DNA from 2 places in the Paenibacillus sp. GCM10027628 genome. Region 1 is predicted to be linked to the other one. Evidence: predicted binding sites of a transcription regulator. Region 1 holds the regulator's gene; the other holds the start of a gene.
What was found. Region 1 encodes Rex, which represses fermentation and respiration genes when NADH is low (regulators of the CRP and FNR family bind a similar motif). Its sites were predicted from a motif close to TTGTGAAATATTTCACAA; they were not measured.

Region 1 (8,766 bases):
ATTCGGTAGCAAGCGATACGGATTCGTGCTTGAATCGGATGTGTCCTTGGTTCAAGAAGTGCTTCTATCACCGGGCCCGGAACGACGCAAATACAGCTGACGTGGTTATTACGAACCACTCGCTGCTATTCACGGACATGAAGGCGGAAAATCGGCTTTTGCCTGCATACAAGCATCTGGTCATCGATGAGGCCCACCACTTCGAGGAAGTGGCTAGCAAGCATCTTGGCATCGAACTGCATGCAGCTGCTTTTTATAACACGATGCAATGGCTTTACAAAGATAATCGCAGCGGCCAACTGCCGATGCTTCGTTTCCGGTTGCAAAAAAATGACGATCATCCGGAACGCGTCGCGGCATGGAGCGAGTCGATTGATGCTCAGCTCCCGAAGCTCATCAAGATCAAAGAGGACTGGGATAGGCTCAGCGAATCGCTATACGAACTACTCTCTTCCAAAAGCGATCCTTCCCAATCGGAGAGTTCGCAATATGTGCTTCGCATGAAACCTGAGACGCTGCCGGCAAACTGGAACGAGCTTCTTATGATGGAGGATAACATCTATCTGAATGCGAATGAGGTGCTGCGATCCTTAGACAAGATACTAAGTGAGATTAAGGATATGCAGGATGTGTTCGAAGTCCAAGGCTTGGTTACTGATCTTAATGGAACGGTTAAGGAGCTTTACAACCACCGCGACGCGCTTCACTTTTTCATGAAGATGGCAGATGAAGGTTATGTCTATTGGATGGAAGCCGGCACATACTCGAAGGCGAGGTCGTTGCAGCTTATATGTGTGCCTACGGACGTAAGCTCACTCTTACAGCAGCATTTTTTTGAAACGAAAGACAGTATCATCCTAACTTCGGCCACTTTATCGGTAAATAAATCTTTTCAATACTCTGCCGACCAGCTCGGTCTGCATATTCCTCAAGATGAAGAGAGAGGGAAGTTGAAAACCGTTCAGCTGCCTTCACCTTTTAATTATCGGGAACAGGCGCTTGTCGTTATTCCCCGGGATTTTCCAACGATCAAAGGTGCATCAGGCGACCCGGTTTTCATTAACGCACTTATTCAATCTCTTAGCGATGTAGCCATGGTTACGAAAGGCCGTATGCTGATCTTGTGTACATCCAATCGTATGTTAAAGCAGATTTATGCCGGCATGAAAGACATTTTGAAGCCTCATGGCATCACAGTCCTAGGGCAGGGCGTAGATAGCGGTAACCGCAGCAAGTTGACGAGAATGTTCCAAGATAACAACATGTGCGTGCTCCTGGGCACCAGTTCGTTCTGGGAAGGCGTTGACATTCCAGGTGACGCTCTTAGCTGCCTGGCGATTATCCGTTTGCCTTTTCAACCGCCTAATCATCCGTTAGTGGAAGCCAAGTGCGAGAATATCAAGAAGCGCAATGAGAATCCTTTTATGAAATTCTCGGTCCCTCAGGCCGTTATCCGCTTTAAACAAGGCTTTGGCAGGCTGGTTCGCAGAGCGTCCGATAAAGGGATTGTCATCATCTACGATACCCGAGTTATAGATACGTACTATGGCAAGCATTTCCTCTATTCGCTGCCGGGACCGAAGATTGAACATATGACCACCGAGCAAATGTTACCGAGGATTGAGCAATGGATGGGGGAGGTGCAGCAGTGAAGACGCAAAAAATATCAGAAGCGGTCGTGCGCAGATTGCCCATTTACTTACGTTTTCTCAATGAACTTGCGATGAAAAATATTATGACCGTATCGTCGCAAGATCTGGGTCAAAAGCTGGATTTGAATCCTGCGCAAATTCGTAAAGACTTAGCTTATTTCGGGGAATTCGGAAAGAAAGGCATCGGTTATGATGTGGCTTACCTAATTGAAAAAATTCGCCAGATTCTGAAGCTGGACCGTCATATTCAGGTCGCGCTCGTCGGCGCTGGCAATTTGGGTCGCGCATTGTGCAATTATAATACGTATTTACGGAATGATATGAAAATTGTCGCGGTTTTTGACGCGATGCCTAGCAAGGCTGGGGAAACGATTAACAACCTGACCGTGCAGTCCATGCAGGAAATGAAGCAAACCTTAGCTAAGCTTGGGGTGCGGATCGGCATCATTACTGTACCCGCGATAGAAGCTCAAAATGTAGCGAATCAGTTCGTGGAATGCGGAATAGAAGCTATATTGAATTTTGCTCCTGTTATCATTAAGGTTCCGCCTGAAGTACGGGTGCATCATGCCGATTTTACTACCGAGCTGCAAAGTTTGGCGTATTATTTGGATTAAAAGCAGAAAAGAAGGCACTGATCCTGCGGATCGGTGCCTTCTTTGAGCATTATAGAAGTTGGAGGGGAGGGTATCTTCCACCTAGAAAGAACTATGGTCGCTAAATAGAGAACATTTTGACGCATTTGGTGGGTCAATGACCACCAATCAGGCTTCGAACGAATAAAAGTCCATAATTAGCGAAGATTGTTCGTTATTTATGGACCTTTGTTCTTTCGAGCCCCGAAATGGCTATTTCTCCGAAATTTAGCGTCAAACTTGTATACTAATAACGACCTTCGTTCTTTGTCAAGCGGGTGAACCGAAGGTTACCCCCTCATTTTTTTGAATGTGGCCGATGGTTGCATGATGTGCATTCGAATCTACGGAAGAGCGAGCCAAAAGGAGTATTTTTAATTGAGACTTTCTCACTCTCTCGAGGGGAACTTGTTTCCCAGCGTAAAATGATATAAAAAAGGTGCAACTCGAACATATTCGAGCCTGCACCTTTTAAGCATTTTCATGAGTCTTTCCATCAGAAAATCAATCTAAAGAGCACAAAGTAAATCGAGAATGCCAATGCGATACTAATCGGAATCGTTATCACCCAGGTAATCACCATGCGTCCTACAGTTGCCCATTGAACTTCATGGAAACGCATGACACTGCCTGTTCCTATGATGGCTGAAGAGATAACATGAGTAGTCGATAATGGTTTGCCAATGTGAGTTGAGAACTGAATGACCAAAGAAGAGGTCAGATCAGCCGCGAAACCGTTGATGGGTTCGATCTTAACAATTTTGCCGGAAATGGTTTTAATAATTCGCCATCCGCCAATTGAAGTTCCTAGGCCCATGGCCAGGGCTGCTGAAATCTTAACCCACATAGGTACGTTCAAATCCGTTTGGTATCCGGCCGCCACGAGTCCAAAAACGATAATACCCATAGCTTTTTGTGCATCGTTACCACCGTGAGAATAGGATAATAATCCTGCGGACAAGATCTGAAGCGTACGGAACATTCGATTTAGTTTGGATCTTGATGTATTGCCGGACCATAAAATGATGTATTTAATAAGCACCATGATGAGATAACCCAGAACAAATGCAATAATCGGCGACAAAATCAAGATAATGATAATTTGAGTAAAACCGGACCAGTTAACGGCATGAAACCCAGCTCCGGCAATAACAGCGCCTGCAAGCGATCCAAGCAGTGTATGAGAGGAGGAGGATGGAATTCCAAAGTACCAGGTTAACAAATTCCAAATGATGGCAGCAAGTAAAGCTGCAATAACGATTTCTACGCCATGATTGATTTTGGCAGGGTTTGCGACGCTGCCGCCAACGGTTTTGGCGACTTCCGACGATACGACTGCACCGACAAAGTTTAGTGTTGCAGCCATGATGACCGCTATTTTAGGACTTAAAGCTCTTGTTGATATGGATGTAGCAATTGCATTGGCCGTATCGTGAAATCCGTTGATGAAGTCAAACAGCAGCGCAAGTGCCACGATGACGATCAGATAGGTTAACATGATTTCCTCCTAAGAGTTTTCCTTAAGGAAAACTATCTTCGTAACGTTGGCAAAGTTTTCCTGATGGAAAACGGACTTCGTAAACATAAGCAATAGCCGTTCTTAGGAATAACGAAGAACTACGCTATCTAAAATGTTGGCTACATCTTCGCATGCGTCTGTTGTCTCTTCCAAACGTTCATAGATTTCTTTCAGTTTGAAATCTTCGTATGGATCTTTACGTGCGATGAATATTTGGCGAATACCTTCACGCATTAATCGGTCTCCATCATTTTCAAGGCTATTAATGGCAACCGTATGCTCAGGAATTTGCATATATTTCTTTTTGGCCAGCAGTTTAAAAGCATCCAGCATATGTTGACAGGAGTCAACGATAACTGCCGAGAATTCTTTCATAAAAGAATCTGTGTGTGAAACATTCAGATAATCGAAACGGGCAATCGTAGCTTCAATCCCATCGGTTACATCGTCCACTTTGGAAGCTAGCTCCATAATATCTTCGCGATCTAACGGCGTAATGAATACTTTGTTCAAGCCTTTGAATATTTCGTGGGTTATAGAGTCTCCTTGATGTTCGAGATCATAAATGGCTTTGACATATTCGACAGGGGGTTTATCACCCATCATGGCCGTGCGGAACATTTGAGCGGTTTGCAGTGCGTTCTCCGCAGAACGGATAAGGAGCTGCAGAAAGTCGATATCGCCTTTTTTGGTGAATAAAGTTGTCATAAAACCCTCCTAGATTTTACTATATGTACAATTTTTCTCATCGAATCTATAAGTTAAACAGACCCATTTGTAGAAAAAACTCACGAGATTAAAAATATCATAATATTCCTACTGAAAGCAACGAGAAATCTGTGTCATTTTACAATTCGTCAACATATTCTACTTTCTTGATTTTACAGGCTTGAAGTTGTAAAGTTGAAAAAGCGATGTTTGTCTTTAGAATGAGCATAGAGAGGAATTTTTACTATGAAAAAAACATTAATTACGAACGGCACTTTCATTTCCATCAATGAGACTAAATCTACGGTTAAGGGTTGCATGGTCATCGAAGGCGACCGTATTACATACATAGGCGAGCAAGCTCCCGAACCAAAAGAGTTTTATGATGAAGCCATCGATGGAACGAACAAGCTTTATATGCCGGGGCTTGTTAACACGCATGGCCATGCGGCAATGTCATTGCTAAGGGGATATGGCGACGATTTGGCTTTGCAAATTTGGCTGGAAGAAAAGATGTGGCCGATGGAAGCGAAGTTCAGTTCCCAAGATGTGAAATGGGGCACGCTGCTGTCCATTCTTGAAATGATTAAAGGCGGCACGACAACCATCGTTGATATGTATGATCACATGAATGAAGTGGCTATGGCGATCGAGCAATCCGGGATGCGCGGATGTTTAACAAGAGGCGTTATCGGTTTGTGTCCTCGGGAAGTTCAGGATGCAAAGCTGAAAGAAGCAACGGAGTTTGCGACAAACTGGCATGGTAAAGCGGACGGACGAATTACAACGATGATGTCCCCGCATGCACCTTATACATGTCCGCCTGATTATATTGAACGTATTGTTCAAGTCGCTCATGATTTGAACCTGCCGATTCATACGCATATGTCGGAAACAAGCCGTGAAGTACAGGCCAACGTAGATCAGTACGGGCTTCGACCTGTGGCTCATTTGGAGAAAATCGGCGTTTTCTCAAGACCGACGCTAGTCGCGCATGGCGTCCACTTAACCGATGATGAAATCGATGTATTAAGACAATATGATGTACGTATCTCGCATAACCCGGGAAGCAATCTTAAACTTGCCAGCGGTGTGGCGCGAGTGCCGGAATTGCTCCGTGCTGGAGTTAAAGTTTCTCTCGGAACGGATGGCGCGGCATCTAACAACAATCTGGATATGTTCGAAGAGATGAGACTGGCCGCGCTCATTCATAAAGGCGTTTCCAGTGATCCTCTGGCTGTGCCTGCTGCCGAAGCTTTGTTAATGGGAACAAGAATGGGAGCTGAATCGATTTGGCTGGAGGACGTGGGGCAATTACTGCCTGGCATGAAAGCTGATTTCATCGCCCTGGATATCGATCAGCCGCATTTCCTGCCGAAGACGGATTTTATCTCTCATGTTGTATATTCCGCTTCTGCCAAAGATGTAGTCGACGTATGCGTTAACGGCAACTGGATTGTACGTAAAGGCGAATGCCTAACGTTAGATGAAGAAAAAATTAAACGTGAATTTGAGCAATCATTTGATAAATTACTTGGCTAATCGAAAGAAGGAGAGCGGCGCCAATGAATTGGAAAAGAACGGTGACGCTCGGCGCGTTCATCTTACTGACGCTTTGCGTAGTCCTCAGCCGCTTTTATTTATATGTTCAGAACGAGCATTGGGATGAGAATAGTAAAGCTGTGGAAACCGCATATGAAAAGACGATCTTAACTAAGGCTACGAAAGTGGAGTCGTTTTATGGCGACGAGGCATTTAAAGTCGTTTATGGCGAAGATAAAATCGGTCAACCGGTTCTGGTGTGGGTTTCCGATAAGGATGTTCACACAGAGATGGTTTCGGAAGGGTTCACCGAAGCGCAAGTGCGCGAGACCATGCTTAAAAAGGGAGCTGACTTGCAAATCATGCGTATTTTGCCAGGCAAGCTTGGTGATGAATATGTCTGGGAGGTCTTCTATAAGAAGCAGGACGACTCGGGTACGCGTTATTTTTATGATTATTATAAATTCAAAGATGGAACCTATATGGATACATATCGACTCAGCCTGCACTAGGCTGAGTTTTTGTTTGATTTGGGGTTTCCACTCATTTCATAGAGCTATTGTATATATCGCGTGATATACTTCTCGTATAGCAAGAACGACGATTTAACAAAATAGATCATAGAAAGGGGGACGTTGTCTGATGAAGCTACGTCTCTTACCTGTCGTCTTAAGTGTGATTATTTCTTCCGCAGTTTTATTCGGTGGTTGGTTTGCCTATACAAGTTTTGCGATGGAGAATCCATTATCCGATATAATCAATAAATCGCCTGGCGTTGTCAGTTCTACGATGAAGTTGGACAGCAGCCAAGTCAACATTGGACTAAGTCTCAAGTCTGATGCGAGTTTGCGTGATATTATGAACAATATCCAAACTAAAGGAGCTTCCATTATCGGGAACCGAACTTTACATGTTGATGTGACAGGCCAATCGTCTCCGAAACTGGATGCATGGTGGTCAAAAGCCTTATTTGAAGTCGCTCAAGCGATGGAAACGAAGCATTATGCGGATATTCCAACGACCTTGCAGAAATATGCGGCAAATGTCCCGAATATGAAAGTAGATAGTGAAATGGATAACACCTATGTGTATATTCGATTGACAGATGGTGAATCCACCAAATTCGTAATGCTCCCGCGAACACCTTCGCAGATAGGAGTGTGGCCGAATGAGTAAATTATATAAAGAGATTGGGATCGGTTTTGTGCCGGTTTTGCTTATCTTCTTGGCTTTTGTAGGGGTTAATATCGTTCCAATTTTGTTTGTTGCTGTATTGGGTGTTTCTTTATTTTTCATGATTCGCAGCCGCGGCGGTGTAGGCATTTCAGCTGGAGGCGGCGATCGTAAGAGTAAAAATAGGACGCCATCTTATTTGACATTTGATGAAATCGGCGGACAAGACCGTGCAAAGCGCGAGTTGATGGAAGCACTGGACTTTTTAATCAAGCATGATCAAATTCAGAAGCTGGGCATTCGACCTTTAAAAGGGATTCTGCTTACCGGTCCTCCGGGAACAGGTAAAACGCTGATGGCGAAAGCGGCGGCTCATTATACGAATTCCGTTTATATGGCGGCATCCGGCAGTGAGTTCGTAGAAATGTATGTTGGGGTCGGTGCAAGCCGGGTCCGCGACCTTTTTAAAGAAGCGAGAGCCCGTGCAGCGAAAGAAGGGAAGGAAAGCGCGATTATCTTTATCGATGAGATCGATGTCATCGGAGGTAAGCGTGACGGCGGTCAGCATCGCGAGTACGATCAAACACTAAATCAGCTCCTGACAGAGATGGACGGCATTCATACGAATGATGCGCCGCGCATTCTTATCATGGCTGCTACGAACCGTAAGGAGATGCTGGACAGTGCTCTTTTACGTCCCGGACGTTTTGACCGGCATATCGATGTGGATTTGCCAGATAAAAAAGGGCGTTTGTCGATTCTTGATATTCATGTGAAGAATAAACCATTAGCTGAAGGCGTATCGCTGGAAGCTATTGCCGAGCAAACCTTTGGATTCTCCGGCGCTCAATTGGAGAGTGTATTGAATGAAGGCGCCATTTATGCGCTTCGTGAAGAAAAAGCTGAGATTGAACAGCATCATCTGGCTTCTGCGATCGATAAAGTCATGATGGGTGAGCGTACGGATAAAGAGGCAGCTTTAGATGAAAAAGAACGTGTCGCTTATCACGAACTGGGCCATGCGATTGTTGCTGAGATCGTTCGTCCTGGGTCCGTACAGCAAGTTACCGTTAGTCCGCGCGGCAAAGCGCTGGGCTATGTGCGGCACAATCCGCCTCAAGATCATTATTTGTACACGAAAGATTACATCGAGCAACAAATTATGATCGCTTTAGGAGGAGCCGCAGCCGAAGAAATTTATTATGGCGGACGCAGTACGGGCTCCCGCAACGACTTTGAACAAGCGTTATCGATGGTCCGCAACATGATGGATTCAGGTTTAACATCGTTAGGCATCATGGACCGCGAAATGGTTACGAAGGAACAGCTGATGAAAGAAAATGCAGCGATATTGGATGCTCTTATGCTTCGTACCAAAGAGCTTTTGGAGCGGCAGCGTACCGTATTCGACCATTCCTTTGATATATTGATGAAAGAAGAAGTACTCTCGGGCGAAACGTTCCGCAAACTGATCGACTCGCATATTGCAGAGAGTGCATGAGCAAGCCGCTGACCATGGGTCAGCGGTTTTTTGCCG
Region 2 (8,766 bases), on a different contig from region 1:
TCTTGAAGGCCTGCTTGCTGCAGAAAATTCATACATTCATTTTTTTCTCTAGCAATATCGTCTGCAGGAAGGTCACCTGTCTTTTCAACAAAGGCAGCCCCGAACTCGTCGTAAAAATCATCACGTAACATGTTGAGGATTTCATCTTTTAGTTCTTGCATCATAACCAACTCCTTGTTGTTTTTGTGATTTTACTATACTGCTAACTAATGCCATTGTATGTGATTTATTTCACAATCAAAAAATCAATTTACACTTTGCGTAGGAATAGACAGTTATACCTTTTCTTGCTCCATCCTCTACCGGCGGATAGATGTGCTTTTTTTCATGATGAACCTGTTCAAGAAAGTAAGTTTTGGTTCAATCAGAGGCCTGCATACTTTCCTGACCCACGATTGAGACAATAAACAGGTAAGGGCTACAGCAAACAATAGTACAATAGCCGAGTGCCACCCTTTATTCACATGTGCAAATAGACCGACCGCTATGGCCCCTTTGATGATAAATCCTTGCAGGAGAAACACGTATACCGTATATTTTCCCCAGTCGGTCAGCTTGGAGGATACCGCAGGGACTAAGCTTAAGAAGCAAAGGGATGCGATAGCTTCAAGCACGTAAATACCAATGCGATATAAGCCCGCATACCAACCGGAGGTGCCTAGTTCCAAGAACGTATAGCTACTGTAGAGCCATTTGGGATTTATAGGAATGATGTATAGAAAGACAGCCACGACAGCAGTCAGTACGATACTAATCCCTTTAAACAATTGCATAAATGTTCGCTGATGGATATCAAAGCGGAAATAATAACCTGCCAGAAAAAAAGGGAAAAACACAAACGTTCTTGAGAAGCTGAGCCAAGCTCCTGTAAACGGCAAGTATCCAATGATTATCCCGATCAAAATGGAAACCAGAAATGGGCGTCTCAATGAAGCAAATAAAGGGAGCAGTAGTTTCCAACACAGGTGACTTAGCAGAAACCATACCAAGGAATAAGGAATGAAAAACGAGTGGCGTGTGCCAGGTACGTGGAAAAATAGTGCGTCCATAAGCGAATATAAGCTTTGAAAGATGAAGTACTGGTATACAATTTCTGTCAAGCTCTCAAAACCTTGCCGATTAAAGCGGAAATGTTTCGAAAAATATCCCATTACCAAGGCGAACATGGGGATATGAAACGTATAGATCCAGAGGTAAAAAGTATGAAAAGTCTCGCTTTGATCGATTAGCGGTTCTATACTATTGGCTACGACAACAAGTAAAATTAATAGAAATTTGGCATTAAGCATAAAGGTGGTTGCTGGATCCTGATGCTGTTTTTCCATAAGTGACGCCCCCTGAGTCGCTTTTGATGATTAATTTCAACATTATGGTATAGCGCAGTTGGGGGCGGTCGCTATGATAAAAATCACGGCTGATGGATTCAAGGTTGTGATTATTTTCACAGCTCTTCCAAAAGGAAAGGAATACAATGAGTGTAACGAAACCTAAGGAGGTCGTCAGGCATGGTTATCGATTTTGGTCTGCCGCATGATCCGGAACAAGTCCTTAGCATGAAAAAGGCGATACAGCGGCTTAAGGATGAACATAAAGCTTTGAGAGTGGAGCTGGAAGTTGTTCAGGCTAAAGGGAAGGAAATGATTGCATGCTTGCACTCAGCCGAATCGGCACGATTGCTCGAAGAAATACGGGAGCACATGACCGTGTTCGTCAAACATCTGGAAGACCACGAGAACTGGGAAGAGCAAGAGTTGTTTCCGCTATTCTATAACTTCTTGAGCAAGAACATGGACAGCGCCATATTCATCTCTAGATGGGTTCTGGAGGAGGATCACAAGCAAGCGGAACGATTTGTTCGGGCATTCCTGGAAGCATCGGAGGGAAGGTCGATGATAGAAATCACTTCGCTTTTTCAAATATCTTGCTCCGTTTTAGCCGAGCATTTGACTTCCGAAGAGGATATGTTTTTCCCGGTTGTCGAGCAGATCTTGAATCATGGAACGATCTATCAATGATATCCAAAACGAAGGAAGGTGCTTATTATGTTTTGTTCGAAAGTACTGGTGGCTTTTGATGGTTCTGAACTATCTGAAAAGGCATTGGGCAGAGCTGCGCTCATAGCAAAGAGGGATCCGCAAATTGCAGTTAAGGTTCTTGTTGTTAGACCGCAGATGCAGGGCGACAGTATGTATGCGTTGATCGATGAAAGCCTTTTTGATTCGGACGCAGTGTATTGGGACGAAATTGTGAATAAGGTGGAACACAGCTTGAGTCAGTTCAAGAATTCTCATTCTGTAACCTTGATTCAGGGATCACCTCAGACCGAAATCTTGCGATTCGCCGAGAAGCAAAAATGTGATTTGATCCTTATGGGAAGCAGAGGTTTAACGGGGATCAAAGAACTGCTGCTGGGAAGTGTCAGTCATTATGTTGTCCAGCATGCGAAGATTCCTGTTCTCATCGAGAAATAGAACGGTTAAAGGATACGCTTCTCTCCCTTTTATGGAGGGAAACCGTGTCCTTTTTTTAGTATGACATTGTGGATATTTTCACAAAAATGAGGAGGCGAGAACGATGGGGTTCGCGAAACCGGAGGCGATTTGGGAACGTTCCGTGGAAGCCGGGGAGAAAAAGACAAAGTTGGCATTTAGGAACCAAGTGACGCTAGGATTTTTAGGGGGAGCCTACATCTCCTTAGGCTTTTTGTTATATATCCGGGTAAGCGCCTCTGTGCCGGCTGCCTGGAGCGATGCAGGAGGATGGATTGGGGCAGCGTTTTTCCCGATTGGTTTGATTTTGACATTGGTCGCCGGCGGAGAACTGCTGACTGGCAATATGATGGCCGTACCGGCAGCTTATCTTGCGGGAAGAATTCGCTTGCGTCAAGTTGTAAAGAATTGGATGGTCATTACTGTAAGTAATTTCATAGGAGCCCTATTTGTTGCCTATGCGTTTGGGCATTTGATAGGATTAACGGAACATGGTATATATTTGGAGAAAATCATCAAGATTGTGCATGCCAAGACAGATGAATCGTTCCTTACGGCATTGCTTTCCGGGATCGGCTGTAATTGGCTCGTTGCTCTTGCTGTTTGGTTATCTTATGGGGCGGAGGATGGAGCAGGGAAGATATGGGGAATCTGGTTTCCGACCATGGCGTTCGTGGCCATCGGATTTCAACACGTTGTGGCTAATATGTTCGTCATACCAGCAGCCATATTTGCCGGCCAATCTAGTTGGGAAGCGTACCTGCATAATTTCATCCCGGTTTTTATTGGTAATGGGATTGGAGGCGCGGTCTTTGTTGCGGGGCTGTATCGGAGAAGCTTAGAAATTCCGGTGAAAGAGGAAAAGAGGGTTCTCTCAACTCGCTCTACTCAAATTAAGCATTGATTGACACTTCTTGAGCAAATGGAGGGCAAGCGAAAGCCAACCGAACCGGGGCTCTAAGCTTGCTTTCGGTTTTCTTTTTTTGAAATACAAAAAAAGCTGCCCCTAAGGTCAGTTGATGGCCTTTTGAGACAGCATCTTTGAATTGAACAACCGTTAGATATGAGCCGGTTTGGTGTTGCCAGTGCCGGTTTTGTTGTGTTTGGTACCTTCTTTCTTGCGGGTGATTATTTTACGAAGCAGGGGAAGAAGGTAATAGTCGACGCCGAATTTGCCCGTATTGGCTCCCCCAATGAACAAGATAGCGCCAATCAGTATAAACCAAGGATTCGTGCTAACGGTTCCGGCGAACATGAACATGAAGTTCATCAAGAGTCCGAAGAATGCAGCAGCGGCCGTCAAGGCTCCCAGGATCAGCCCGAGACCAACCAAGAATTCGCCAAGAGGGATCATGAAGTTAATGAACTTGACGTTCGGTAATGCGAAGTTTTGGACAAAAGCGGTGAATGTCGGATAAATGAGTTCGTTCGTCGCTTTGTCGATAACCGGCTTGGTAACGGCATTATTTAAGAAACCGCCGGCATCGAATCCCTTCGTTAATTTATCCCATCCGTGGGTGAGCCATTCGAAGCCGAGATAAAGTCGAACCAATAAAAGGACAGCAGCAGCATATTTATTCTCTCTAAGCCATTTAACTAACATAACAATCATCTCCTATTAATAAAATGTGAAAAAAATCACAAACAATTGTTGAAAAATCCAGCATCGTCTATTTTAAATCCAAGCGAGATCGTTTCATGTCACATCTCCCTTTCCTTCATTTGTCTTTCTCTTGACACCTTTAGATTATCATGTTTTGATTTTTGGCCGATGTGATGAAAATCACAGCGCAACAAATCATCACTGAATATCACAATCTGCAAACGTCTTTAGGGCAGCTTTCACAATGGCAAATATCGCGTAAATATTCGAGATTCATCACGATGAGATTCCCGTTGTCAAATTTAATGGCGTTTGTTTTCCGCAACTCGCTGAGCATTCGATTTACGCTTTCTCTCGTCGCGCCGATCATATCGGCAAGTTCCGTATTGGTCAGCTTTTTCGTAATGACGGTTTGCCCTTCCTGCTGGATACCATAGGAATTCGTAAGCCGAATAATCAACGAGCATAGTGCGCCATGTTTGCCAAACATCATAAGGTCCCGAAATTTCGTCTGTGTCATGCGGTGGACAAGCCCCATCCATTTCATGAATTCAACGGCTAAATCGCCGTGCTGCCAAAGCAATACTTCCAGATCCTTCTGAAGAATGACCCCGACCATACTTTCCTCGATGACTTCTGCATTGAATACTTGCAACGATTGGCGGAAAGGGTCAACCTGACCGAACATATCACCCTCCTGATACATGTATAAAATAAATTGCCGGCCTTCATCCGATGATTTGGTAATTTTGATGCGTCCGCTTTTTATGAAGATCAGCTTATCGGCAGGGTCTCCCTCCCAGAATAAATGCGCTCCGGCAGCGACCTTCATTTTATACATGATTTGCTGCAGTTTAGATAAGCTTTCTGCAGAGAAGCACTCTGTATTTCGAACGCCGACCTCTTGATTTATGGTTTGTTTGTTCTCCATGCCTTTATCCGCTCCCAACAACATGATGAAGTAAGTTCATTAAGTATAATTGTTCTTTTGTAATTGCGATGTGATCTATGTCACAGGCCGCTTTTGGGGGTGTGACATTTTTCACTTACATCCCCCTTTCGTTTTACTAAAGTAAGAACTATATAAAACTTGATAAAGGGGAGTGATGGTGATGCTTACGGGAGTCATTTTGGCCGGTGGAGCAAACCGTCGAATGAAAGGGGAACTGAAAGCTTTGCTTCCGTTTGACGGACAGCCTCTCATTGTCCGGCAAGTGGATCGGATGAGGAAATTGTGCGATGAGATGATCGTCGTAACCAACGATCCGATGCCATATCTGCCCATTCTGGACCGTTCCGTGCGGATTATAACTGATTTTTTCGCTGGCCACGGACCGCTCGGGGGCATGCATGCGGCATTGTCGTTAGCCAAACATACCTCCGTATGGGTTGTTGGTTGTGATATGCCGTTCATTTCGAGTCAAGCAGCAGAGCTTTTGTGGAACAGAAAGCGGGATGGTTTTGAAGCAGTAGTTCCGCTTGTGGCGGGTGGATTGTTCCCCTTGCATGGCATTTATGACCGATCATGCAAAACTAAAATTCTTCCTTTGCTCGATAGAGGTGAAACGAAAGTATCCGCTTTACTCGGACATATTTTCTGGAGCGAATTAGGAGATGAATATTTACAAGAGAATGGAGTCAATCTGAATTTCATCTCCAGCATTAAAACAATGAATGACTATGAAGCTTTTCAAACGATCGCGAAGACGGGGATGTAACGAATTGTTCAGCTTTTCATTTGGGAGAAGTGACATTAATCACAGTGGCAGCGCGAGAATGTTTCTACAATGTGGATATGACAATTTTCGTAATGGAGGTGGCTCTAAAATGAATCTTAGAAAGATAAGCAATGAGCAACTGGAACATAGCGCGATAAAAAAAGAGGAACAGGAACCGGCGCTGAACGGCACATTTGCCGCCGTCATGCTGCTTGGAACTTTTTTGGCTGCAAGCTGGCTCGCCGTATTTATATTGTTTCTTTCCAGACAGTAGCACTAATTACGATTCGAAAAGGATGGGGTTAAGCCATGCATATTCATAAACTTGAGAAAATTTGGCTAACGATTGGCATCAGCATGTTGTTCGTGTTTCTAGGCGTTTTGGGCGTTTCCGCGTTTGCTATGGGGGTAAAACCGCCTAGTGAGCATCATCATCAGATCGATCCTTCCAAGGTCAAGGAGACAGCCCCTTTTGACAAACCCGGGCTGCTTCAGACAGGCGATCATGAGTACGAAGCGGTGATGATCGCGTTCACCTTTGGGTATGCGCCGGAAAAAATGGAGGTGCCTGCAGGAGCAACGATCAACTTTATCGTCACAAGCCAGGATGTTGTACATGGCTTCGAGATTCCGGGGACGAATGTCAATATGATGATTGTTCCCGGGGAAGTTAGTCACGTGAGCCATACGTTTACAAAGCCGGGGGAATACCTGATTTTGTGCAACGAGTATTGCGGCGGGGCGCATGAATATATGAAAACGACGATCATCGTGAAATGACGATAAGGAACCTGAAAGGTGGATGTCTGGGATGAAGACGGGACGATTGGAATTATTCGAAAACAAATTCGATCTCAAAGACGGCAAGCTAGTCGTTGCCCATATTATTGTCGCTTTCATAGCCCTGCTCATTGGAGGAATCGCAGGGCTGCTGCAAACGATGGTGAAGAGCGGGACGATCAAACTGCCTTATGGGATCGGTTATTATGAACTGCTGACCGCACATGGCGTTTTGATGGCGATTGTATTTACAACCTATTTTATTATAGGTTTTCTATACTCAGGCGTTTCATACACGCTAGGCGGAAAATTGCTGCCGATCGTGAATCGGTTGGGGTGGCTTGGATTTGCTTTCATGACTGTAGGAACTGCGCTCGGTGTTGTCATGGTTTTGACGGGAAAAGCAAGCGTACTGTATACCTTCTATGCGCCTATGAAAGCTTCCCCTTATTTTTACATCGGATTAGCCTTATTGGTTGTAGGAAGCTGGATTAGCGGGTGGGGCATATTTTATCAGCTTAAGTATTGGAAAAAGACGCATCAGGGCAAGCTTTCTCCTTTGTTTGCTTTTATGGCGGTCATCACTTTCCTTATGTGGCAAATCGCCACAATCGGTGTTGCAGCAGAGGTCCTGATTCAGCTTATTCCATGGTCTTTCGGATGGGTGGAAACGATCAATGTGATGCTGAGCCGTACCTTATTCTGGTACTTCGGCCATCCGCTCGTGTATTTCTGGCTAATGCCCGCGTACATTTGCTGGTATGTGATTATTCCCAAGATTATCGGAGGCAAAATTTATAGCGACGCGCTTGCCAGATTGTCTTTTGTCCTTCTGCTGTTATTTTCGATTCCGGTAGGATTTCACCATCAATTGATGGAGCCGGGCATCAGTTCCTTCTGGAAGTACTTGCAGGTTGTTCTGACCTTTATGGTCGTCATTCCATCTCTGATGACTGCATTTTCGTTATTCGCAACTTTTGAGCTGAATGGACGCGCCAAAGGAGCCAAAGGGCTGTTCGGTTGGGTGAAAGTGATGCCATGGAAGGATGTTCGATTCTTCGCTCCATTTATGGGGATGCTGATCTTTATCCCGGCCGGTGCAGGCGGACTAATCAATGCAAGCAACCAAATGAATGCAGTGGTCCACAATACGTTATGGGTTACGGGACACTTTCACTTGACGGTCGCGACAAGCGTGGCGCTTACGTTTTTCGGGATTACGTATTGGCTGCTTCCCGCAGTAACGGGCCGTGTCCTGACGAAGCGCATGAATAAGCTTGGGATTATTCAAACGGTCATCTGGTGTGTGGGCATGTTCTTTATGTCTGGGGCGATGCATCTTGTCGGACTATTCGGCGCACCGCGGAGAACGGCATTCACGACCTATGAAGGAAATCCGGATGCGGCAACCTGGATGCCGTATTATGTATTCATGGCAATTGGCGGCACCGTTTTATTTATCGGCGTGTTGTTAATGGTGTACAACGTTTTCGCGCTGCTTCGGGCGCCGAAGGGTGTGACCGAGTATCCGATCGGCGAAGCCATGGAACAGGCCGAAGCGACTCCGGCATACCTGGATCGCTGGAGCGTGTGGATCAGCTTGTCGGTAGTGCTGATATTGGTTGCTTATACGATACCGTTAATGGATATGATTATGCAATCAGGTGTTGGTTCAAAAGGGTTTGTTACTTGGTAATGTGAAAGAGGGCACCAGTTTTTAACCACATCAGAAAGTTTAAGTTCACTAAAGCGCTAAAGCGTGGTGAAGACTTTCTGATTGGCATGAAAAGCTACCTCTTACGCAGGGCCATTCATCGTGGAAAGGGCTCCGCATAGGAGCTTTTCTTAAAAGAAAAAGCTGGTGCTTCTTCTTCACAACAACTTGTGAATTGTTTCACAAAAGCTTCAAGAGATGGTTATCCATAAAATCCCTGGTTGTGATTTATATCATAGTTGAATAAAGGTCATGAAGATTAAGCTAATATCAGAAAACACAACAACGGCAACCCATCAATTAACGATAGAGGAGTGGATCGAGTATGGCGATGAAAGAAATCAAGATTAAAGAGCAGATTTCCGCGCAGGATGAAGTGAATCAGTTGGTAGCAAGAGCCAAGCTTGCACAGAAAGCTTTTATGGAATTGGATCAAGAACAGGTGGATGTCATCGTGCAGCA

Region 2: a site for Rex is predicted at 2,538-2,555, ahead of ACFQZT_RS29430 (formate/nitrite transporter family protein). Genes of this name have one in related genera too.

The regions. Positions count from the first base shown of each region.
Region 1 is NZ_JBHTHA010000011.1:64,511-73,276, reverse strand. Features, by position in the region: gene dinG (ATP-dependent DNA helicase DinG) at 1-1,652, shown strand, start outside; gene ACFQZT_RS11845 (redox-sensing transcriptional repressor Rex) at 1,649-2,269, shown strand; gene ACFQZT_RS11840 (inorganic phosphate transporter) at 2,784-3,785, opposite strand; gene ACFQZT_RS11835 (DUF47 domain-containing protein) at 3,888-4,514, opposite strand; gene ACFQZT_RS11830 (amidohydrolase) at 4,761-6,056, shown strand; gene ACFQZT_RS11825 (cell wall elongation regulator TseB-like domain-containing protein) at 6,080-6,568, shown strand; gene ACFQZT_RS11820 (hypothetical protein) at 6,699-7,232, shown strand; gene ACFQZT_RS11815 (AAA family ATPase) at 7,225-8,730, shown strand.
Region 2 is NZ_JBHTHA010000048.1:50,914-59,679, reverse strand. Features, by position in the region: gene ACFQZT_RS29450 (hypothetical protein) at 1-164, opposite strand, end outside; gene ACFQZT_RS29445 (acyltransferase family protein) at 300-1,325, opposite strand; gene ACFQZT_RS29440 (hemerythrin domain-containing protein) at 1,506-2,015, shown strand; gene ACFQZT_RS29435 (universal stress protein) at 2,043-2,471, shown strand; gene ACFQZT_RS29430 (formate/nitrite transporter family protein) at 2,575-3,393, shown strand; gene ACFQZT_RS29425 (DoxX family protein) at 3,547-4,092, opposite strand; gene ACFQZT_RS29420 (Crp/Fnr family transcriptional regulator) at 4,301-5,023, opposite strand; gene mobA (molybdenum cofactor guanylyltransferase) at 5,205-5,810, shown strand; gene ACFQZT_RS29410 (cytochrome c oxidase subunit 2A) at 5,920-6,084, shown strand; gene ACFQZT_RS29405 (cytochrome c oxidase subunit II) at 6,120-6,590, shown strand; gene ACFQZT_RS29400 (b(o/a)3-type cytochrome-c oxidase subunit 1) at 6,622-8,286, shown strand; gene adhE (bifunctional acetaldehyde-CoA/alcohol dehydrogenase) at 8,630-8,766, shown strand, end outside.